DNA from 3 places in the Hymenobacter sp. B1770 genome. Region 1 is predicted to be linked to each of the others. Evidence: riboswitches for the same ligand, from Rfam matches in the RefSeq annotation. Region 1 holds a riboswitch; each other region holds the start of a gene.

Region 1 (7,828 bases):
TCCGGTGCTGGTGGCATTTTTGGGCAATGGCGGTGCGGTTTTGCAGCACCTTCTGCCCAGCAGGCCAGCACTGGGAACTTGATTTTTACTTTGACTCAGCCGTGCTTTTTGTGTGCCGCGGCTTATACACTACCCGTTTGAAGGCTCTGCAACGAGGATTTTTGATGACCTGGCCGCGGCTCCAGGCGCTAGCCGGACTGTTGGTGCTGGTTGGGTGGTTGGCAGGCCCTCGTGCTGCTGCCCAGGTGCTCGACGATTCCACCAAGGTTGTGTACGGCCCGAAAACCACGCGCATCATCTACGAGGCCGAAATACTGCGTGATTCTACTTCGGGCACGCCCCTCGATACCACGCTCACGCGCTGGCCACAGAACCGGTTTTGGTTTCACGACACCACGTTTCAGCAAGACTTAGGCGCCGTGGGCACAGCTTCGCGCCCCTTGCTCTACCGGCCCAATCTGCAGCTCGGAGCCCGGTATGGGCGCAATGTCTTCGATAAGTACGCTCGCGATGCCACTACTGTGCCTTACTACGACACGAGGTCGCCGTACTCGTTTTTTCGAGTGCTGCAGTCGGGTGCTGGCGAGCAGGTCTTTGAGTTCAGCTACAGCCGCAGCCTGCGCAAAAACTTCAGCGTAGGCGTGTCCTACGAGCGGATTGCGTCGAACAAGATTCTGGCGGCTCGCTCTTCCCGCGATGGCTTGGTCGAGCATTCCAATCTGCTATTCTTTAGCCGGTTTCAGACCGAGGACGAGCGGTACCATCTGTTGTTCAACTTTACCAACGTGCGCCACCGCGGTATCGAGCAGGGCGGAATCTGGCCGGTGCCGCCTACTGACACAGCCCCCGGCCAGACCAGCCCCGAGGACTTGTTCAACTACGGCCGCGAGCGGGTGTACCTCAATAATGCCGTGAACAACGAGGACCGCGACCAAGTATACTTCACCCAAACCTACCGGCTGCTGGGGCGTGGGCTTACCGTTTATCACACCTTCGACGCCAAGCGTCAGTACAACAACTACTCCGACTCGGAGCTGCGGCGGCAGGAAAACGGCGCGCTGTTGTTTTACCCTAACACACCGCCATACAACGTGAACGCCACCATCGACCGGGCCGAGTTTCGGCAGGTCGAAAACACAGTGGGGGTACTGGGCCGCACCAATGCCGTGGAATACCGCCTGTACGCCCGCGACCGCATCGCGGGCCTCAACACCAAGCGGGCCGATTCCTCAACCGTGGTTGGAAATCCAATAATCAACCTGACGCAGGCTGCCAGCCCACGCAGTTTCAACCAGGTTTTTTTTGGGGGCACTGCCGCGTTTAACTACCGCACCATATATGCCGTGGAAACGGCCGGCGAAGTGCTGGCTTATTCCTTTGGCAATCCCTACCCCAACTTTCCGGAATACTGGCTGCGGGCATCAGTCCGCACGGGGCCGCTTTCAGGCGAGCTTTTGCGCAGTTCCTATTCACCCACGCTCACCCAGCAGCAGTTTGTGGGCAACCACTACCAGTGGAACCACCTCCCCGGCAGCGACAATGACTTTGATAATACCAATACCACGCAGCTTACCGGCCGCTTGCGCCTAAAATTGCCCAGCCTGGGGCGCCTCACGCAGCAACGTTTCGAAGCCAGTGTCAGTGGGGTGAATATTAGCAATCTGGTGTATTATGGCACCGATGCCAAGCCAGTTCAGGAAACGGAAACTGCCCGCAACCTCCTTATCGGCAGAGCCCGGCACCAGGTGCGCTTCGGGCGGGTAAACTTCGATAACGAAGCCACTTACACCCGCGGCGGCGACGTCGATGGTATTCGCATACCCGCGCTCGTAACTAACACCCGTGTGTATTATGAGAGCTATATATTCCGCAAAGCGCTGTTTAGCCAAGTCGGCGCCGAAATGTATTATCAGTCCAGATACCGGGCGTTTAATTACAGCCCTAGCACCCAGCAGTTTTACCAACAAAACACTTTCACTATTCGCAATTACCCGGTAGTAGACGTGTTTTTCTCGGCTGACATCAAAGCCGTAACTGTATTTCTAAAGGTGGCTTATGTCAATCAGGGAATTATGGGCGACGGCTATTTCACTACGCCTTATTATACTGGCTATCCGCGCCGTTTTCAATTAGGGTTGAGATGGGACTTCTTTAATTAGAAACACGAAAATGAAAGAGAAAACCATTCTGAAATTAAAGCTGAATACTGACCCGCGCTGGGTAGATATTGCTGGAAAAAATATTGAAGATATCTTAGTTGACCACGCATGGTGCGAGCAGAAGGCCGCGAGCACGGGCATCAGCATGATTATCCATTATCCGGAGAAAACCCGGCTGGTTGATGAGCTGACAGACCTGGTGGCCGAGGAATGGAGCCACTTCGAAAGAGTGCTCCTGGAGCTGCGCAAACGCGGTTTTGAGTTGGGCCGGCCCCGTAAAGACGAGTACGTGGTGCAACTGCTGGCCCACGTGCGCAAAGGCGGCGCCCGCGAGCGCCAGCTCATGGACCAACTGTTGGTTTCGGCCTTAATTGAGGCACGCAGCTGCGAGCGTTTTAAACTGCTATGGCAAAATATCGCCGACCAGGAACTGAGTAAATTCTATTACGAATTAATGGTCTCGGAAGCAGCGCATTTCGTGAGCTACGTTGATTTAGCCAAGGAATATTGTGACCCAAAACTGGTTGACGAGCGACTGCAGGAGTTGCTGAAAATAGAGGGCGAAATTGTGACGAACCTGCCCGTGCGGGACGACCGAATTCATTAAAAGCAGAGGTGCGCCAAGCAGAACGAGGTTTCGCAAGGGTTGACAATTAATCAACCCTTGCGAAACCTCGTTCTGCTTGGCGCACCCTTGCCCTATTCAGCCGGAAGAATGGCGCCGCGCACTTCCCCAAACCCAATGCGCACGCCATCTTTCTCAGCGTAGCCGCGCATGGTTACGGTGTCGCCATCAAGCAGAAATTTGCGCTCTGAGCCGTCGGCCAGGGGCACGGGACGGGTGCCACGCCACGCCAGCTCCAGCATCGAGCCCAGCGAGTCGGGCGTCGTGCCGCTGATGGTGCCGGACGCGTAGAGGTCGCCAGCTTCGAGGTTACAGCCGTTGGAAGCGTGGTGGGTGAGCTGCTGGGCCATGCTCCAGTACATTAGGCTGAAATTGGAACGGCTGATGGTGGTTTCGGGGCCGCCCGCCGGCGCAAGGCCTACTTCGAGGTTGATGTCGAAGTTGTGCTCACCGCCGTGGTTTAGGTAGGGCAGGGGCGTGGGCTCCTGCACAGGGCCCGCCATGCGGAAGGGCTCCAGGGCATCGAGCGTGACCACCCACGGGGCCAGACTGCTGCCAAAGTTCTTGCCCAGGAACGGGCCCAGGGGCACGTATTCCCAGCTTTGCAGGTCGCGGGCACTCCAGTCGTTGAACAGGCAGAGGCCAAAAATGTGGTCTTCAGCTGCGTCAATTGGCACTGTGCTGCCCAGGGCGGTGCCGGTGCCCACCACGAAGGCCATTTCCAGCTCAAAGTCGAGCTGGCGGCTAGGGCCAAATGTGGGGGTCGTTTCGTCGGGAGCCTTGCGCTGGCCGTTGGGGCGACGGATGGGGGTGCCTGATACCACTATGCTGCTGGTGCGGCCGTGGTAGCCAATGGGCAGGTGGCGCCAGTTGGGCAGCAGGGCATTGGCGGGGTCGCGGAACATGGTGCCCACGTTGGTGGCGTGTTCGATGCTGCTGTAAAAGTCGGTGTAGTTGTTGGGCTTCACGGGCCGGAGCATGCGCACTTCGGTTTGGCGCAATAGGCAGCTGCGCATGGCTTCTTCGTTGTCGCGCAGCTCGGGGGCATCGTGGCGCAGCAGCTCACTCACACGCTGGCGCACAGCGCGCCACGCGGGGCGACCCAGCCGCAAGAAGGCGTTGAGGGAACGCCGGCGAAACACCTTGGGCTGGGCTTCCCCCAACTCGGTCAGGTCCTCAAAAAAGCCGTACTGGCTGGCAGCATAAAGGTCGAGCACATAGCCGCCGATGGCCACTGCCAGGTGCGGCCCCCGCTCGTCGGTTTCGAACACCCCAAAGGGGAGGTTTTGGATAGGAAAGTCGTTGCCGGGCGGAATGTCAATCCAAGAGCGAAGTGCAGGCGAGTTCGGGGAGGTAGCCATGGGGGTGGGGTGGGGTGTGCTGGCAAAAGTAGGGCAGTAGGCCGCTAGTGCGCTGTTCTGCTTTGTTTGGTGCCCGTTTTTTCTAACATTGCCACCTCCTTTATCGGCCAAATTCACATGATTCATCCTGACACCGAATTGCGCTTCATCAGCCCCGAAATCGGCTTAGGCGTGGTCGCCACCAAGCTTATTCCCAAGGGCACTATCGCTTGGATATTCGACTCTTTGGACCAAATTATTTCGCCGCCATGCTTTGAAAGGATGGACCCACTCCAAAGAGTATTTCTGGATAAGTATTGTTACCGCGACCACCACGGGAACTATGCGCTCTGCGGCGACCATGCCCGTTTTGTCAATTACAGCTTTCGCTCGAGCTGCATGAGCACCGCCTACGACTGCGAGTTGGCCGTGCGCGACAGTTTTCTTGGTGAGGAATTGACCGACGACTACGGGTACCTCAATCCCAGCGAGCCGTTCTACTGCGTGCCCGAGCCGGGCTGTGCCCGCACCCAGGTATTGCCCGACGATTTGCTGAATTACCATGCTGAATGAAACGCGCAGCTGCTGGATGCCTTTCAGCATTTCACCGGGGTAGCGCAGCCGCTGCTGCGCTTGCTGGCCCCCGAGTACCGAGCTCGCGTGCAGGCCGTAGCTGCCGGCACCGCCCCGATGGACTCCATTCTGCAGTGCTACTACGATGCCCGCCAGGAGCTAAAGTTGAGCGGCCAGGTGCTTGGCTAATACCAAAGCAAAGGGAAATCGTGAGAAACACTGGGTGGCAGTGCTTAAACACAATAAAAAAATAATTGCAAAATTCCGGGTTTAGGGAAGACTTTAATGTCCTTAATCCCAGGCAAACAATATCGTTTGAAATGCCCTTTTTATTCATGTTTAGCGGGTATTTGAATACTGGTTTAACGACTAGATTATTCTAGGATTTGAATAAAATTCGGGCCTGTAATGAGCAATTCTAAAAAAAGCTCCTTTACATTTGTCCCACAATTCCTTCCAACCAAAGGGTTGTTTTTATACAGAGGCGTGGAGAGACAGGCTCGACGAAACGCCGGCAACCAACGGGGCATCCGCCCCGAAACGGTGCCAAGTCCTGACCATATAAAAACAAAAGCCATGGACTTATTACGTCCCCTCCGCATTTCACCAACCACCTCACTTGCTGCAAAGCAGTGTTGTTGTGCGTCGAGCGCAGCCGCGTGTATGCGGCGGGCCGGTCGGGGATGTTGGGCTTAGTAAGCTTTTAGATTCCTCACCGGCCGTAGTGACTACCGCAGCAAAGTAGCAGCGGGGTCGCGCACGTTTGTTCTGGCCGTTTGCGGCTGCGGGCCAACGTGTTAGTGTCTGCCAGGTGGCAGGCGCAGGTCAATTCTTTCTTTTTCCGGGTAATTCTGCGGCTTTGGGCCGAGCGCCGCTGTGCACCAATGGCAGCCCGGCCCAGCAGCGGAATGCTGCTAAGGCTGCCTTCTGTCTCCTGCTCGGGAGAGAAGGCGCTGGAAGCCAGCGACCCTTTCTATTCCCCTTAATCCTCTCGGGTCTCTTCCGCGTCGCCACTACGTGACGGCTGGCAGCGCGGGACCCACCACCCCCAACTTATAAATCTGATGAAACCAAATACGCTTCGGCGGGTGCTGATTACCCTGCTCTGGGGAGGGGCCACCGCCACCAGCTACGCACAGTCGGAAGGCGGGCCGCAAGTGAGCGGCATTGTTACTGACGCCTCCAGCCATACGCCTTTGCCCGGTGTTACGGTGATGGCCAAGGGCAGCAGTGCCGGCACTACCACCGACGCGAATGGCCAATTTGCGCTGCACGTTTCGGCAGGCTCTGCACTCATTTTCAGCTACGTAGGCTATGCCAAAAAGGAAGTGCAAGCTGGCAGCACGCCACTCGCCATTGACCTTGCCCCAGACTTGCAGCAGCTCGCCGAAGTAGTAGTGACGGGCTACAGCGAGCAAAACCGCAAAACGCTCACCAGCGCCATTAGCTCCGTGAAGGGCGATGCGCTCAAGGACATTCCCGCCGCCAGCCCCGACCAGCTGTTGCAGGGCAAGGCGCCTGGCGTGCAGGTATCGGCCAATTCGGGAGTACCGGGCGGCGGCATTTTCATCCGCATACGGGGCAGCAACTCTGTGAATGCCAGCAACGACCCACTCTATGTGGTCGATGGCGTGTTCATCAACAACACCAATCTCATTGCTACGGGGTTGGGCAACCAGGTATCCGCCAACCCATTGGCCGACCTGAACCCGCAGGACATCGAGAGCATTGAGATTCTTAAGGATGCCAACGCCACCGCCATCTACGGCTCGCGGGGCGCCAATGGGGTTGTGCTCATCACCACCAAGCGTGGCAAAGCCGGCGACAAAACCAGCATCACCTTCAACACCTACCACGCGCTGTCGAAGGCGGCGAAGCAGTACAGCCTGGTGACCGGGCCAGAGCTGGCAGCGTTGGAAAATGAGCGGTTTTTGAACGACGGCGGCAACCCTTCGCAGCTGCCTTTCCGCGCCAAGGCGGCTGGCGGCCGGGGCCTACCAGAAGAACAGCAGACTTACGACCGACTCAGCGACGTTTTCCGCACGGCCCAAACGCACAGCTACGAGCTGTCGGCAGCCGGGGGCTCAGCCAAAACCCAGTTTTACATAGGGGCGGGGTACTTCTCCCAGGAATCCATCGCCCGGCCCAGCGCCTTCAACCGGTTTAGCTTGCGCGTAAACCTGGATAACTCGGTGACGGACAAGTTGCGCATCGGCACCAGCACCGCGCTGGCCCGCACCCACCGCAACGTGAGCAGCAATGATAACAACCCCGTGGGCGTCATCAACTCGGCTCTGTTTCCGCGCACCAATCTGCCGATTTACAACCCCGATGGCAGCTATGCCAAATACGGTTCGTTCGACAACCACCTAGCCCTCATCAACAACCTGAACAATGACGCTGTGGGCTCGCGCGTCATCTCCAATGTGTACGGGCAGTATGCGCTGCTCAAGAACCTGACCCTGCGCAGCAGTTGGAGCATCGACTTCAACGACATGTACGAGAACAACTTCAACAACACCCTGATACTGGCTGGTCAGCCCCGGGGCACGGCGTCCTCGTTTCTGTCACGCGACATCACCTTGCTCAACGAGCAGACGCTGAATTACAACGTCAACTTTGGTGAAAACCACTCGCTGCAAGCCCTGGTGGGCAATACGCTGCAGCAAAACACCTTCCAGCGGACCAGCCTGGCGGGGCAGCAGTTTCCCGGCAATGACTTGACCACCATTGCTTCGGCCGCTACCCAAACGGGTTCTTCGGCGCGCTCACAGGCTGGGCTTGTTTCGTTTTTCGGCAAAGCCACTTATTCCTTTAAGGAGCGCTACACCGCCGATGTAAGCGTGCGTGCCGATGCCTCATCCCGCTTCGGGCGCGACAACCGCTGGGGCTATTTTCCGGCTGTGGGCCTGGGCTGGCGCCTGGGCGAAGAAAGCTTCATTCAAGATTTGAATATTTTCCAGGAGCTGAAGCTGCGCGGCAGCTTAGGCCGTACGGGCAACCAGGCCGGCATCAGTGACTTCGCATCCTTGGGCCTGGTGCAGGGTGGAGCCAACTACCTCGACCTGCCGGGCACGGCCCCGCTGCAGCTTGCCAACCCCAACCTGAGCTGGGAATCGACCCAGCAGTGG
Region 2 (7,828 bases), on a different contig from region 1:
GCTTAGTGAAAAACAAAAGGGCTGGACCGCATCAGGCCACTTTGGCGTAGGGCCGCAGCTCATGGAGCAGCGCGGCGTGCGCCTCGGGCTGCGTGCCGGCACTCCGGCAGGTAGCCAGCCGTACCACCTCCCCCACCACAATGATGGCCGGAGCGCCCAGACCGGCGCGGGCCGTTTGGGCGGCCAGGTCGGCCACCGTGCCGGTTACGAGGCGGGCAGTGGGCAGCGTCCCATTCTGGATGACAGCCGCCGGCACCTCTGCCCCGCCGTGCCGGGCAAACAAGGCCATGATTTCGGGCAGGCGGTTCAGGCCCATCAGAATGATGGTGGTGGTTCGCGGCGTGCGGGCAGCATCGGCCACCGCCCCCGACAGCTGGCCATCGGCGGTGGTAGCCGTTAGCACCCGGAAGCCTTCGCTCAGGCCCCGGTGCGTGGCCGGAATGCCCAGGCTACCAGCCGCCGCCACGGCACTGCTGATGCCAGGCACGTACTCGGCGCCCAGGCCGTGCTGCTCAGCGTACAGCATTTCTTCGCGGCCGCGGCCAAACACAAACGGGTCGCCCCCTTTCAGCCGCACCACGTGGCCGTAGCGGTAGGCCTGCTCTACAATCAGGACATTGATTTCGTCCTGGGTGTAGCCCGCGAAGCCTCGGCGCTTGCCCACAAAAAAGGCGGGCGTGTGGGGCCGGGTGTGTTCCAGCAGGGCCTCGTTGGCAAGGGCGTCGTAAAGCACTACATCGGCCGAGGCCAGCACCCGCGCCCCCTTGAGCGTCAGCAGCTCCGGGTCGCCCGGGCCAGCACCAACCACCGTCAGGCGAGGAATAAAAAGAGAAGTGGAAGCCATGGCGTAATTGCTGGTCGGTGTTAGCTGTTAGTTATTTGTTGACAGTCGTTAGGGCTCTTGTATCTGACTGCCTACCAACTGAAATCAAATAGAGAAGGCGGCCTCGGCCGGCACCGGCGTGGTGAAGTAGTCGGGGTCGGTGCCTTCGATGAGGCCGGCGGCCAGGGTGGCGCCCGTTTGGTCGTCGACGAGGATGAAGGCCCCGGTGGCGCGGTTCTGGCGGTAATCGTCGACCACGAGTGGGCCGGCTGTTTTTAGCTGCACCCGCACGATGTCGTTGAGCTGAGCGGTGTCGGTGCCGACCTTCTCGAAGGTGGCCACGTTGGTTTTGTGCACAATGGCCGTCACCGAAGCCTTTAGCACGGCAGTGTGGTGCTGCACTAGCAGCTTGCGCCCGGCTTTGAGGGGCCGCTCGTCCATCCAGCACAGGGTAGCCTCTACTTCGCGCGTCACGGCCGGGTGGGCGCTCACGGGCACAATGGTATCGCCCCGGCTCAGGTCCACGTCGTCGCGCAGGCGCAGCACCACGCCCTGGGGCGCAGTGGCTGCGGCCACTTTCTGCTGGTTTACTTCCACGGCCTCAATCACCGTTTCCACCCCCGAAGGCCAGATGCGCACGGCATCGCCGGGCCGGTATGTGCCGCTTTGCACGCGGCCGGCGTAGCCGCGGTAATCGGGCAGCTCCGGGGTCTGGGGCCGGATAACGTATTGCACCTGAAAGCGTGGCTCGTTGGGGTTGGCATCGGCCGGCACGGGCACGCTTTCGAGGTATTCAAGCAGGCTGGGGCCGGCGTACCAGGGCAGGTGCCGCGAGCGCCGCACCACGTTGTCGCCGTTAAGGGCGCTCAGCGGAATAGCTGCCACATGCGCCAGTTTCAATTGGGCGGCCACTGCTTGGTAGTCCCTCACAATGTTGTTGAAAATAACTTCGTCGTAGCCCACCAAATCCATTTTGTTCACAGCCAGCACAAAGTGCTGAATGCCCAGCAGCGAGGCAATGAGCGTGTGGCGGCGAGTCTGTTCGATGACGCCCTGCCGGGCATCGACCAACACAATGGCCAAGTCGGCGTTGGAGGCGCCTGTAACCATGTTGCGGGTATACTGCACGTGGCCGGGCGCATCGGTGATAATGAACTTGCGGCGCGGCGTGGTGAAGTATTTGTGCGCCACATCAATGGTGATGCCTTGTTCGCGCTCGGCTTTTAGGCCGTCGGTTAGCAAAGCCAAGTCGACCTCGCCGCTGGCGTGGCGGCGCTTTTCCAGCGTGGCTAGCACGTCCAGCGACACGGAGTCGCTGTCGTAGAGCAGGCGCCCGATGAGCGTGCTCTTGCCGTCGTCGACGCTGCCGCAGGTGATAAATCTTAGTAAGTCCATTTTATATAAAGTTGTGCGGGCCGGGGGTGAGGTTCCGCCGAAAGGGTTTCTAGAAATAGCCGTTGCGCTTGCGGTCTTCCATGCCAGTTTCGGAGAGGTTGTCGTCGAGCCGCGTGGCGCCGCGCTCGCTCACCTTGGCCAGCAGCAGGTCCTGAATAATGTCGTCGATGGAAGCGGCCTCGCTTTCCACGGCGGCCGTGCAGGTGGAATCACCCACGGTGCGGAAGCGCACGCGGCGGCTCACAATTTCGTCGGTGTCGTCGAGGTTAAGGTGTTCGCTCAGGCCCAGGAGCTGGCCGCTGGGCAGCACCACGCAGCGGCGTTCGTGGGCGAAGTAGATGTCGGGCAGGGCAATGTTCTCGCGCTGGATGTAATTCCACACGTCCAACTCGGTCCAGTTGGAAATGGGGAACACGCGCACGTTTTCGCCCTTCTGGATGCGGCCGTTGTAAATGTTCCACAGCTCGGGGCGCTGGCGGCGCGGGTCCCACTGCCCAAACTCGTCGCGCACCGAGAAAATCCGCTCCTTGGCACGGGCCTTCTCCTCGTCGCGCCGGGCCCCGCCAATGCAGGCGTCAAACTCAAACTCCTCAATCACGTCGAGCAGCGTGTAGGTCTGGAGCGGGTTGCGGCTGGGGTATTTGCCGCCCGGCTCGTGCAGGCCCCGTTCCCGGATGGTATCCTCCACTTTGCGCACGATGAGCTGCTCACCAAGCTTGCCAGCGAGCGAGTCGCGGAAATCAATGATTTCCTGAAAGTTGTGCCCCGTGTCGATGTGCACGAGCGGAAAAGGAAACTTGCCGGGGCGGAAGGCCTTTTCGGCTAAGCGCGTGAGGGCAATGGAGTCTTTGCCGCCCGAAAAAAGCAGCGCGGGGCGCTCAAACTGGCCAGCTACTTCGCGCAGAATGTGGATGGCTTCGGCTTCGAGGCGGTCCAGGTAATCAAGGTTTAGGGTAGTCATAAGGGCGTAAAGAAGGAGGGCCCCGGCGGAGCCATTCGCGGATAAATGAGACTAGTGGGACAGCTTACTCTGGCATTCGCTCCACCACCGGGTCGAGGCCCTGGTGTGGGGCGGTGGCGTGCAGGCCGCACTCCTTGGCGGCCTGGTCTTCCCACCACCAGCGTCCGGCCCGGAAATCCTCGCCCGGCTGAATGGCGCGGGTGCAGGGCGCGCAGCCAATGCTCACAAACCCCTGCCGGTGCAGTGGGCTAACCGGAATGCCGTGCTCCTGGGCAAAAGCCTGGGCCTGCTCCCAGGTCCAGTCGAACAAGGGGTGCACTTTGATGAGCTGGTGGGCAGCATCCCACTCGGCCGCGTGCATCTGCTGGCGGTTGGCCGATTGCTCGGCCCGAATGCCCGTCACCCACAGCTTTTGGCCGGCCAGAGCGCGCTGCAGCGGTTCCATCTTGCGGATGTAGCAGCACTCCTTGCGGTTCTCGATGCTTTCGTAGAAGCTATTGGGGCCCTTTTGGCTTACCAGCGCTTCCAGCTCGGCGGTCTGAGGCGCAAACACCTCAATGGGCCGGCCATACCGCAGCAGGGTTTTGTTCCAAGTGGAGTAGGTTTCCTGGAAATTGCGGCCCGTGTCGAGCGTGAACACCCGAATGGGCAGCTCGTGGGTGAAAATGAAGTGAGTAAGAATTTGGTCTTCGAGGCCAAATGAGGTCGAGAAGGAGGCTTTGCCGGGGAAGTGGTCGGCAATCATCGCCAGGGCTTCCGGCACCGATTGGCCCACCAAGTAGCGGCTCAGGTCATCGACCAGCCCTGCCAGGGGATTTTCCATAAAAATGAAGGGAGCGGTGCCGCACACGCAGACACCAGGTGGCTAAAAAGCAGGCTCGCAGCAGCTTTCGCAGGGCATGCCCATGCTCTTAGAAGAGTGGCTTATGCAGCCGCCGACATTAAGGGATTACCTCAGAGGTAACAACCGTTAAAAAGGGTGCTTCAACAACCAGCCGTTGCCCCGGCCATGCGCATAGCCCGGCAGCACATGCAACAACACATTGACTGTTGGGCAGGAGCGGAAGTGGTCAGCAGGCGGAGGTGGTTGGAATGGCGCACGGCAACTTGTTTTTATATGGTCAGGAGTTGGCACCGTTCTGCGTTAGCAGGGGGTTGCCGGCGTTTCGTCGAGCCTGTCTCTCCACGCCTCTGTATAAAAACAATCCTTCAAACTAGAGGAATTGATGTGCCAAATATAGAAGAAAAATTTAATTAACCAAAAATATCCGTCCGACACGCCCCCCCTTGCGATGGGCACAACGTGAGAAAGCCCCAGTACCCGGAGCGGCCCGCAGTGGCGCAATAGCCTTAGAAAGCGCACTCGTACAGCGCTGGTCAGGTGCTGCTAACGGCGCCATACCTCCAATGTTATCATTTTGTGAAGAGGTCTTTGATGTACCCGATTGCGTTGCCCATGGGCTCAGCGGCACTTGGCGATTGGGGCACAGCAGCGCGGGTGGCACCAAGATTCATCGGCAAAGCGAGGGTTAAAAAAGCGGACCGGCGCCCCATGCAAAGTAGCTCGGTGGGTGCTCATGGCAGAAGGCCGGTGTACCCACCGAGCCTACCAGTCCCATTAGGCCGACCTCTTACTCCCCTGCTGCTCCGGGGCTGGCGTCCCAGCCGCCGCCTAAGGCACGGTAGAGGTCGATAAGCAGCAGGAACTGCTGGCGGCGCGTGTCGGTGAGGATGAGCTCGGCATCGAGCACGCTGCGCTGGGCCGTCACCACTTCGAGGTAGTTGGCGTAGTTGGCCCGGTAGAGGTCGTTTGATACATCCACGGCGCGCGTGAGGGCGGCCACTTCCTGCTGGCGCAGGTCAGCCACGCGGCGGTAGTTTTCAATGCCGCTCAGGTTGGTGCTCACTTCCTCAAAGCCGGTTTGCACAGCCTTTTGGTAGTTCCAGTAAGCGGCCTGCTGCTGCGCGGCCGAGCGGCGGTAGTCCGCCCGAAACAGGCTGCGATTGAGTAGTGGGGCCGAAAGGCCGCCGAGCAGGCCGTAAGCCAGCGAGCCGGGCGTTTGGAAGAGCAGCGCGGGTGTGTACGCATTTAGCCCCAGGTACGGGCCCAGCGTGAGCGAAGGCAGGAAGGCGGCGCGGGCGGCGGCTACATCGGCGCGGGAGGCTATCAGGTTCAGTTCGGCCTGCTGCACATCGGGGCGGCGCAGGAGCATGGCGGCGGGCAGGCCGGCCGCTACTTGCACCGGTATCTGCTGCATGGTCAAGGGCAGGCCGCGCCGGATGGGCTGTGGGTAGCGCCCCAACAGGCGGTTAAGAGTGTTTTCGGTGGCGGCGATGCGCTGGCGAGCTTCGATTTCGAGGCTGCGGGTGCGCAGCAGCTGGGCCGCGAACTGCTGCACGGCCAGTTCGGTGGCCCGACCACCCAGCTTCTGGAGCTTCACAATTTCGACGGCGCGTTCCTGCAGGGCGCGGTTTTTACCCAGTACGGCCAGTTGGTTGTCGAAGGTGAGCAGCTCGTAGTAGAGGCTGGCCACCTGGGCGATGAGGGCGGTTTGCACCAGGCGCCGGCCTTGCTCACTGGCCAGCACGCGCGCGAAGGCCGCTTGGCGGCGGCTACGCAGTTTGCCCCACAGGTCGATTTCCCAACTGCTTTGCAAGCCCATGGAGAAGTTGGGCACCCCGTTGGGCAGGTCCCGGCCGTCGTTGGTACTGGTCTGGCCCTGGGCCGCATAGGCAGCAAACCGGTCGAAGCCGGCGGTTGCCCCGACTCTTGCACTTGGCAACAGCGCGCCCTGAGCCGCCAGCAGGCTGGCGCGGGCTATTTCCACGCGCTGCACGGCCACCAGTAGGTCGGGGTTGGCGTGCAGGGCCGTATCGATGAGGGTTACCAGGGCCGAATCGCCGAAGAACTGGTGCCAAGGTAGCTGCGCCAAGGTGAGGGTATCAGCAGTTGCCGGGGTGGCGGTGCTGAAGGTGGTAGGGATGGCCGTTGAGCGGGGCGTGACGACACGCGGGGCTACGGACTGGCAGCCGGTGAACAGTATAATTGCGAATAGAACACCAAGAGGGAACCTCACCCCCCGGCCCCTGCCGGGCACGGCCCCTCTCCAAAAAAGAGGGGGAGCCTGACGCCTTGAAGGCGCAGCATCGATAAAAAGATTATTCAAGGACATAGTTATCTTTCTAAATACCTTAGTAGCTCATGGTTTGAACCACATTTTCATCGTCAGGCTCCCCCTCTTTTTTGGAGAGGGGCCGTGCCCGGCGGGGGCCGGGGGGGTGAGGTTCTCCGTCAAGCCGTAGTCGCCACCTTCTCCTCCACAACTGGCGCATCCTCCAGCTCCGTCAGCGGCTCTTTTGGATTCTTTTTATCACTTGAAAACAGCACGTACAGCCCCGGAATCAGCACCACGCCGAATATTGTGCCGATGAGCATGCCGCCTGCCGCCGCCGTGCCGATGGACCGATTGCCCACGGCCCCAGCGCCGTTGGCCACGCACAGCGGAATCAGGCCCGCGATAAAGGCGAAAGAAGTCATTAGAATGGGCCGCAGGCGCGAGCGCGCCCCTTCTACAGCCGCATCGAGCACGGAAGCGCCCTCGTTGCGGCGCTGCACGGCAAACTCGATGATGAGAATGGCGTTTTTGCCCAGCAAACCAATGAGCATAATCAGGGCCACCTGGGCGTAGATGTTGTTTTCGAGACCCAGCAGCTTCAGCGACAGGAAGGAGCCGAAGATGCCGGTGGGCAAACTCAACAGCACCGGCAGCGGCAGCACGAAGCTTTCGTACTGCGCGGCCAGCAGCAGATACACAAACACCAGCACCAGCAGGAAGACGTACATGGCCTGGTCGCCGGACAGAATCTGTTCGCGCGTCATGCCGCTCCATTCGAACGTGTAGCCGCGCGGCAATTCCTTGGCCGCCACCTGCTCCACGGCTCGAATGGCGTCGCCGGAGCTGTAGCCGGGGGCAGCATTGCCGTTGAACTGCGCGGCATTGTAGAGGTTGTAGCGGGTGAGCTGCTCGGGGCCGTACACTCGCTCCAGGCGCATAAACGTGGCGCAGGACACCATTTCGCCGCGGCTGTTTTTCACGTACATGGTCAGCACGTCCTCGGGCTTGCCGCGGTAGCGCGGGTCGGCCTGAATCATGACGCGGTACATCTGCCCGAAGCGGATGAAGTTGGAGATGTAGTTGGCACCCATGAAGGTTTGCAGCGTGTTCATGGCCTGGGCCACATTCACGCCTTTTTTGGCAGCCAGGTCAGCATCGACCTTGATGAGGTACTGCGGAAATTTGGGGTCGAAGCCAGTGAAGGCGCCCTCTACGGCCGGCGACTTGTTCAGGGCCGTGAGGAAGCGCTGGGCCACCCGGTCGGTTTCCTGCAGGTCGCCGCGGCCGGTGCGGTCGAGCAGCTGCATCTCGAAGCCGCCGGCATTGCCGAAGCCCGGCACGGTGGGCGGCGTAAAAAACTGAATCTGTGCGTCGGTGATGTGGCGGGTTTTGGCCGTGAGCTGGGTCATGATGTCCTGCACCGACTCGGTGCGCTGGTCCCAGGGCTTGAGATTAATCATGCCCATGCCGTAGCTGGAGCCCGACACGTCGTTCATCAGCGAGAAGCCGCCCAGGGTCGAAACCGACTCTACA
Region 3 (7,828 bases), on a different contig from region 1:
CTGCCACGAGCTACTCCGAATTCGACAAAGGCTGGCTGGTGCCCGCTCTCAACCCCAGCCTGCCGGTGGTAGCGTCTGGCCGCGGCCAAGGCTACGCCATAAACTTGACGGCCGGCCAGACGCTGGCTTTCACCGGCTCGTTGACCCGCAACAACGAAACCATTGCCGTGACTCTGGATGGGGCCGCCACGCCCACGGCTGGCTGGCACTTGTTGGGCAATCCTTTTCCGGCGGCGCTTAACTGGGACAACGTGCCCATTCCAGCCGGCATGAGCAGCGCCATGTACATCTTCGTTAGCCGCAGCCAGTACGGCGGGCAGTACCGCAGCTACGTGAATGGCATTGGCAGCACCGGAGCCACCATTCCATTGGGGCAAGGGTTTTTTGTGCGTTCCTTAGCCACTGCGCCCGTTACTTTAACCTTTCCGCTCAGCGCCCGCATCAGCGAATTCGGCGCGGCCAACGCCGTCACGGTGCAGCGCGGCACCGCCGACGCTCGCCCCCGCCTGCGCCTGACTCTGGCCAGCGCCGCCACTCCCACTGATACCGACGAAACCTACCTCTACCTCGAAGCCGGCGCCGATGCCGGGCCGGATGCGCAGTTCGACGCCTACAAAATGCCCAACCCCAGCGGCCTGAACCTGGCCTCGTTGGCTGCCGGCCAGGTGCTGGCCATCAATGGCATGCCGGTGCCCACCGCCGCTACGGTGGTTCCCCTAAGCCTCACCGCTCACCAAGCCGGTGCCTACGTCCTCACGGCGGAGCAGCTTACCAACTTTGCTCCCGGCATCGCCCTTACCCTAACCGATGCCCTGACTGGCGCCCGCCTCCCGCTGGCAGCGGGCACGGAATACCGCTTCACCCTGCAGGGCATGGCCGCTACCGGCCGCTTCGCGCTGGAGCTAACTCCTGCAAGCCTAACGGCTACCAGCGCGGCCAAGGCCTTGGCCGCGCAGCTGCAGGTATACCCCAACCCGGCCTCCACCAGCTTCACGGTGCAGCTGCCGCGGCCGGCTGGCAACCAGGGCGCCGTAACGGTGCGCCTCACCAACGCCTTGGGCCAAACGGTGCGACGCCAGCAGCTAGCTGCCGCGGGCCAGCCCATTCAGGGCGAGGTAAGCGTGCGGGGTCTGGCCCCGGGTGTTTACCAACTGCACATCGCCGTGGGCAGCAGCCCCGTGGTGCGCCGAGTGGTGGTTCAATAGCATGATTCCCGGCTGAAAGAAGTTGGTTGGAGCGCCTGGGGCCCCCAATCAACTTCTTTGCATGCCCGACAAAACAATGCTTTAAGCCGGTGCGTTTTCCTTGTTGAGTATGTCGTTTACTCCTTGCTCGCACTGCTATGAAAATAACTTTCCTACTTATAGTGACCCTCCTGTTGGCTGGTTTGCAGACAGCTACCGCCCAAATTGACACCACGCGGGCCCGTTACTACCAGCCCGTCTTCCCGAATGTGACCGTGACGTCGGGCGTCAATTATGGCTCGGCGGTCAATTCTGCCGGCGTCAACCAGCAGTTGCTGATGGACATCTACCAGCCCACCAGCGACACCGTGCAGCGCCGGCCAATCATCATCTTTGCCCATCAGGGCGGCTTCATCACCGGCACCCGCACCGATGCCTACATGGTAAACGTGTGTACTCGCTTTGCCCGGCTGGGCTACGTTACGGCCAGCATCGATTACCGCCTGCTGGATTTCGTTACCATCCTCACGGCTTTTGATACGGTGAACATCGCCAAATCGGCCATTCGCGGCATGCAGGACATGCGTGCGGCCGTGCGCTTCTTCCGGCGCGACGCGGCCACCACCCGCACCTACCGCGTGCACCCCGATTTTATTACGGTTGGCGGCTCGTCGGCCGGGGGCTTTGCGGCTCTTGCAGTCGGCTATCTGGACAAAGCTTCGGAAGTGCCAGCGTATGTGGGCCTGGCGGCGCTGGGCGGCATTGAGGGCGCCAGCGGCAACCCGGGCTACAGCAGCGCCGTGCTGGCAGTGCTCAACCTAAGCGGCGCCACCGAAAACCCCAGCCTCATCGAGCCGGGCAACGTGCCCCTGTGCAGCGTGCACGGCACTGCCGATGCCACTGTGCCTTACCTGCAGGGCAGAGTTGGCGGTGGCCTGCCACCCAAGTACGTGTACGGCAGCGGCCGCTTGCATCCCCGGGCCACTGCTTTGGGCATTCGCAACACCCTGCGCCCCTTGCGAGGTGCTGGCCACGTTCCCTTTGAGAACAATGCCGCCTACGCCGATACCACCTTTCGCACCATGCGCGACTTTCTGCGGCCTAGCCTGGCCCAGCCGGGCACTGTAATAACGGCGGCTGCGCCAAGCGCTGCGAAGGCCGGGCCAGCCGCGCAGGCTTACCCCATTCCCGCAGATGATGCCATCCGCCTTGTGCTGCCCCCAGCGTGGGCCCTGCCCGTCGAGGCCCAGCTGCTCGACGTCACCGGTCGCGTGGTGCGAACCATCAATCCCCACGTCCGCGACGTAGAGGTGCTGCGCGGAGCTTTAAGAGCCGGGGTTTACTCGCTAAAGTTTCCCGGGCAGCTCCCCATTCGAATTGAATTTTGGTAGGTCAGGAGGGACGTTTCCCGCTAGTCCGAGAAACAAGAGGAGCCAACTGCGCTGCTCGCGGGCCAGGTAGTGCAGCAGAGCTTCCGGCGTTTAGTGTGCAAAAGTGGGCACGTAGAATAGCTCCAGAAAGTGGGTGATTGCCGCCGTTTCCAGCAGAAAGCCGTCGTGCCCATAGCGCGAATCCAGTTCGGCGTACATCGCGCCGGGTATATGATTGGCCAGCTCCCGCTGCTCACTGAGCGGAAACAACACGTCGGAGGTAATGCCCAACACCAACGTACGGGCCCCAATGCGGCGCAGAGCGGCTGGTACCCCGCCGCGTCCGCGGCCTAGGTTGTGGGTGTCCATGCTGCGGCTCAGGGCCACGTAGCTGTAGGCGTCGAAGCGGGCCACCAGCTTGTTGCCCTGGTAGCGTTGGTAGGCACTGGCGCGGTGCTCGCGCAGCAGCTCGTCGTCGGGGTCGGTCTGGGTTTCGCCGTAGGCCGAATAGCTGCGGTAGCTGAGCAGGGCAATGGCCCGGGCGGCACGCAGGCCGTCGTCGCCCCCGCCGGGCTGGCCGGCGGCGTAAGTTGGGTCGGCTTCGATGGCCAGGCGCTGGGCTTCGTTGAAGGCAATGCCCCAGGCCGAGTGCCGGGCATTGGTGGCAATTACCACCAGATGGTCAAACAAATCGGGGCGTTGCACGGCCCATTCCAGGGCCTGCTGCCCGCCTAGCGAGCCTCCAATCAGCGTGTGAATATCAGTCAGATCCAGGTCCTGGCGCAGGGCCTCGTGGGCCGCCACCAGGTCCCGAATGGTCAGGCGCGGGAAGTGCTGGAAGCGCGGAAGGCCCGTGGCTGGGTCTGGGTCGAGCGGGCTGGTGCTGCCGTAACAGGAGCCCAGCACGTTGGCGCACACAATGAACCAGTCGGCCGGGTCGTAGTAGCAGCCCGTTCCTACCAGGCCCGGCCACCAGCTTAGCACGTCGGCATTGGCCGTAAGGGCGTGGCATACCCAGACCACGTTGTCGCGCTCGGCGTTTAGCTGGCCCCAGGTGCGGTAGGCCACGTGGGCGCCCGCCAGGGTTTCCCCGCTTTCGAGGCGCAGGTCGGGGAGGGGAAGAATATGGTCGTGCATGTGGATCTGACTTTTTTTCACCGCAGGAGCCGCAGAAGGGTTTCGCAGAAGAACGCCCTCTGCGAAACCCTTCTGCGGCTCCTGCGGTGAAAGACTTATACTTCCAGTGGCTGGGCGTGCTCCAGCTCCGGCTCTTCAACGTCGACACCCGCTGTAGGGAGCGCAGCCGTGTTGCCAATGGCATCGAATGCCTGCTGCAAATCGGCTTTAATGTCCTCAAAATGCTCGATGCCCAGCGACAGGCGCAGCGAAGTGGGCGTGACGCCAGCGGCGAGCTGCTCTTCCTCGCTTAGCTGCTGGTGCGTGGTGGCCGAGGGCTGAATAATCAGCGTCTTGGCGTCGCCCACGTTGGCCAGGTGGCTGATGAGCTTCAGATTATCAATGAATTGTGTAGCCGTTTCCTTGCTGCCCTTCACCCGGAAGCTGAGCACGCCGCCGAAGCCGCGCTTCAGGTATTTCTGGGCCGTAGCGTGGTAGGGGCTGCTGGCCAGGCCGGGATAGTTCACGCTTTCTACCTGTGGGTGCTGCTCCAGCCAGGTAGCAATCTTCAGCGCATTTTCCACGGTGCGGTCTACCCGCAGGCTTAGGGTTTCGAGGCCAATGAGCAGCTGCCAGGAGTTGAACGGGCTGATGGCAGGGCCAAAGTCGCGCAGCCCCTCTACCCGGGCCCGAATGATGAAGGCAATGTTGCCAAAAGGCCCGCCCTTGCCAAATACGTCGTTGAAAACCAAGCCGTGGTAACCCTCGCTGGGCTCGGTAAACTGCGGGAACTTGCCATTGCCGAAGTCGTAGGTGCCGCCGTCCACAATCACGCCGCCCACGCTGGTGCCGTGGCCGCCAATCCACTTCGTGGCCGACTCGACCACAATGTGCGCACCGTGTTCTAGGGGCCGAAACAGGTACCCGCCCGCCCCAAAGGTGTTGTCCACAATAAGCGGCAGGTCGTGCTTGTTGGCAATGGCCGCAATTGCCTCAAAATCGGGTACGCTGAAGCTGGGATTGCCGATGGTTTCCAGGTAAATGGCTTTGGTCTTGTCGTCAATCAGCGCCTCAAAGCTGGCGGGGTTGTCGCCGTCGGCAAAGCGCGCCTCAATGCCCAGGCGCTTGAAGGCCACCTTGAATTGATTGTAGGTGCCGCCGTATAGGTAGGCCGTGCTCACGAAGTTGTCGCCGGCTTGCAGAATGTTGTTGAGGGCAATAAACTGGGCCGCCTGGCCCGAGCCAGTGGCGAGGGCGGCCACGCCACCTTCGAGGGCCGCTACGCGTTGCTCAAACACGTCGGTGGTCGGGTTCATCAGGCGGGTGTAGATGTTGCCGAACTCCTTTAGGGCAAATAGGTTGGCGCCATGCTCGGCGCTCTTAAATACGTAAGAAGTGGTTTGGAACAGCGGCACTGCGCGGGCACCGGTGGTCGGGTCGGGCTGCTGGCCGGCGTGGAGTTGCAGCGTTTCGAAATGCAAAGGGGAAGCAGACATAATGCGGGTACGTTTGAAGGTGAAAAGTTAGAAAATGATAGGTAAAGAGCGCAAAACGGTCTGAAAAGGCGGTTTGTAAGCGCAGTGAAGCCCCAATGGCCCGTGCTGAAGATGCGGCCCCAACCGGCTGCCTTGGCCCAAAAAGCCAGCAGCGAGCACAAAGGGCCACCAAAAAAATCAGAAGGAGGGGAAGGGTTGTCTAAGCCGGTATCAGCTTAGCAACAACACGGGCACCAACAGCACATTCGCATTCGTGCCGGGCACGATGACACGCCGTAGCCGCTAGGGGCCACAACGACAAAGCCCGAAGCCAGAGCACGCAAAGCGGCCGGAGCATTCGGGACTAAATAAGCGGAGGTAAGGAGGTTTTCCATGGCACTCGATTCATATGCCCCTCCCCGGCCTGAGCCGGAGCGGGTAGGAATTGGCACCTTTCGCGCGGTCGAAGGTTGCCAGCGGGTCACGGAGCCTATTCTCTCGCCGCTTCTGTATAAAACTTAAAACTTCCCCGCCGCGAGCGGAGGAGTACCTTGTTGTTGGTGAGCCAAATGTACGCGAGAAATTTTTTTATGGGCAAGCACTTGCCAAGAAAAATAATTTTGAGTACCCCGCCAAGCGAAGCATTCAGCGTGCAAAAATTGAATGACACTACCTAGCCAACCGCTTCGAGCCAGCACTTTCAAACCTTTCAAGCACAAAAAAGCCACCCTGAAACAGAGTGGCTTTTCTCACCTTTTTTCTGCAAAAAAGTACCTAGAGACTAGGTAGGGTCAACACCTGGCCGACTTCAATCAGGTCAGGGTTGTTGCCGATGATGGCCTTGTTGGCCTCGTATATCTTTGGCCACTTCGCGGCATCGCCGTAGTGGTTTTTAGCAATTTTTGAAAGCGAGTCACCGCTTACCACGGTGTACGAGTTACCAGTAGCAGCCGGATTGCTGTTGTTGCCGAAAAAATCGGTTCCGCCAGCAGCCGGGTTTGCAGCGGGCTCTACGGGCTTTTGCTCGCCTTTGTCGCTGAGAAAATCAAAGAGTCCCATGGAAAGTTTCAATTTGATGAAAAATAAAATAAGGCGGCTTGCCTGAAGGCTAGCCGACACGGCACATATACGGGCAAGCTCAAGGGGGGTTTCGCTCTAAACCCTTTTGCGTGCCACCCGTAAGCCGACGAGCCCGCTATTGCGCGGCTTGTTCCTTCATTTCACCATTTTGCTTATTCTCATGAAATCTCACTCGCTTTTTTCGCTTCGTTATTTCGCTAGCCTGTTGATGCTCCTATCGTTGTTTACTGTTGCTTGTGGCAGCGATAAGGGCAAGGTAGAAGGAGTAAATATGTTGTACGGCACCGACAGCAAGGTATGGAAAACTGCTAAAGAGCTTGACAGTACCGGCGACAAAGTGAAGCAAACCTCAGCGCAAAAGCAAGAAGAACTGCGCATTTTTGCAAATGGCACTTACAACATGACCGGTGCCACTGGGGCTATCTCGGGAAAATACACCTTTGACCAGGCGGGCAAAACCATTACCATGACCCCCGATGGCTCAGCCACCAGCAATACTTTTACCGTGGAAACGCTCACCGACGACAAGCTCACGCTGAAGTCGGCCGACGGCGCCGCGCTGATGTTGGAAGCTGATTAAAAAGGTTTTTAGCGTAAGAAAAAGCCCCGTGCCGCAATGGCACGGGGCTTTTTTTGTGCCGAATGAAGATGTTCAAGTACGGCAGAATAAGAACAGAAATACTCTCCTCCTCTGCCATCGATACCAATGCTGCTGCCCTTGTAGGTTGCTAAACCTTGGCTGTGGCAGCGGGCTGCTTGATGAACACCCGCGTCACCCAGCGCGGTAAAAAAATCATACCCAGCACCAGATACAGGTAGTATGTCACGACCCGATACAGCAGCACCATGAAGCTGGTCATGGTAGCGGTGCCGATGAAGCTGCCAAAGAAGGTGGGAAACGCGCCCTCGGCAATGCCCGCGCCGCCAGGTGTGATGGCCAGCAGCAGGATGACTTTGTAGGTGATGTTGCGGGCAAAGATGAACAGGAAAGTGCCCGCACCCATGGGCACAAACGCCGCAATGAGGCAGCCAATAATGGCGTAGCGGGCCGTCCAGACGAAGGCCGTGCTCGCCGCCGCCTGCCACCAGTAGCGGGGGCCGTTGCCGCGCAGCTGCATCGAGGCCCGCACCATTTCCTGGCCGTGGCGGTAGGCTTTGCGCCGCCAGCGCCGCAGCAGCCGAAGCGAAAACAGCCGCACCAGCAGCCGCCGCACCGAGCGCGGATTTACGAAAATGGCGTAGAGCATGAGGCCCGCGTAGAGCATCACAAAAATATAGCTCACCCCAAACGCTACCCGCAGCGTGGCCACAAAGCCGGTTTGCAGCGCCTCGTGCGGATAAAGCCCAGCCCCGGCTACCAGTACCACCAGCGGCACCATCAGCACGTAGTACAGGTTGTCGAGCAGGGCCGTGACCATGATGTAAGCCAAGCCCTTGCCCAGCGGGATGCCTTCCTTTTCCAGAATAAAGGGCGCTGCTGCCGTGCCGCCCTGCCCTGAGGGCAGCACGCAGGAGGCGAATTCCCATATCATGATGACATCCAGAGCCTGCCGGTAGGTCAGTTCGTCCTCGGCAATGTGGCGGATGCGGTAGATGTAGCCCA

The links. A riboswitch is a leader RNA that binds a small molecule or an ion and turns the genes downstream of it on or off. The one in region 1 is predicted to bind S-adenosylmethionine.
Region 2: it holds a riboswitch for S-adenosylmethionine, as region 1 does, so the genes downstream of both, ACP7AJ_RS08665 (phosphoadenylyl-sulfate reductase) here and ACP7AJ_RS04905 (SusC/RagA family TonB-linked outer membrane protein) in region 1, are expected to answer to the same signal.
Region 3: it holds a riboswitch for S-adenosylmethionine, as region 1 does, so the genes downstream of both, ACP7AJ_RS00240 (O-acetylhomoserine aminocarboxypropyltransferase/cysteine synthase family protein) here and ACP7AJ_RS04905 (SusC/RagA family TonB-linked outer membrane protein) in region 1, are expected to answer to the same signal.

What each region holds. Positions count from the first base shown of each region.
Region 1 is NZ_JAFCUF010000002.1:208,058-215,885, forward strand. It holds gene lpxK (tetraacyldisaccharide 4'-kinase) at 1-82, shown strand, start outside; gene ACP7AJ_RS04880 (putative porin) at 165-2,159, shown strand; gene ACP7AJ_RS04885 (tRNA-(ms[2]io[6]A)-hydroxylase) at 2,170-2,766, shown strand; gene fahA (fumarylacetoacetase) at 2,859-4,145, opposite strand; gene ACP7AJ_RS04895 (SET domain-containing protein) at 4,215-4,697, shown strand; gene ACP7AJ_RS04900 (hypothetical protein) at 4,758-4,886, shown strand; SAM riboswitch class I at 5,169-5,265, shown strand; gene ACP7AJ_RS04905 (SusC/RagA family TonB-linked outer membrane protein) at 5,762-7,828, shown strand, end outside.
Region 2 is NZ_JAFCUF010000003.1:420,694-428,521, forward strand. It holds gene cobA (uroporphyrinogen-III C-methyltransferase) at 32-844, opposite strand; gene ACP7AJ_RS08655 (sulfate adenylyltransferase subunit 1) at 929-2,218, opposite strand; gene cysD (sulfate adenylyltransferase subunit CysD) at 2,268-3,179, opposite strand; gene ACP7AJ_RS08665 (phosphoadenylyl-sulfate reductase) at 3,244-4,002, opposite strand; SAM riboswitch class I at 4,290-4,381, opposite strand; gene ACP7AJ_RS08670 (TolC family protein) at 4,811-6,256, opposite strand; gene ACP7AJ_RS08675 (efflux RND transporter permease subunit) at 6,472-7,828, opposite strand, start outside.
Region 3 is NZ_JAFCUF010000001.1:62,706-70,533, reverse strand. It holds gene ACP7AJ_RS00255 (T9SS type A sorting domain-containing protein) at 1-1,205, shown strand, start outside; gene ACP7AJ_RS00250 (hypothetical protein) at 1,343-2,575, shown strand; gene ACP7AJ_RS00245 (homoserine O-acetyltransferase family protein) at 2,666-3,691, opposite strand; gene ACP7AJ_RS00240 (O-acetylhomoserine aminocarboxypropyltransferase/cysteine synthase family protein) at 3,787-5,166, opposite strand; SAM riboswitch class I at 5,548-5,663, opposite strand; gene ACP7AJ_RS00235 (LysM peptidoglycan-binding domain-containing protein) at 5,920-6,204, opposite strand; gene ACP7AJ_RS00230 (hypothetical protein) at 6,386-6,805, shown strand; gene ACP7AJ_RS00225 (lysylphosphatidylglycerol synthase transmembrane domain-containing protein) at 6,954-7,828, opposite strand, start outside.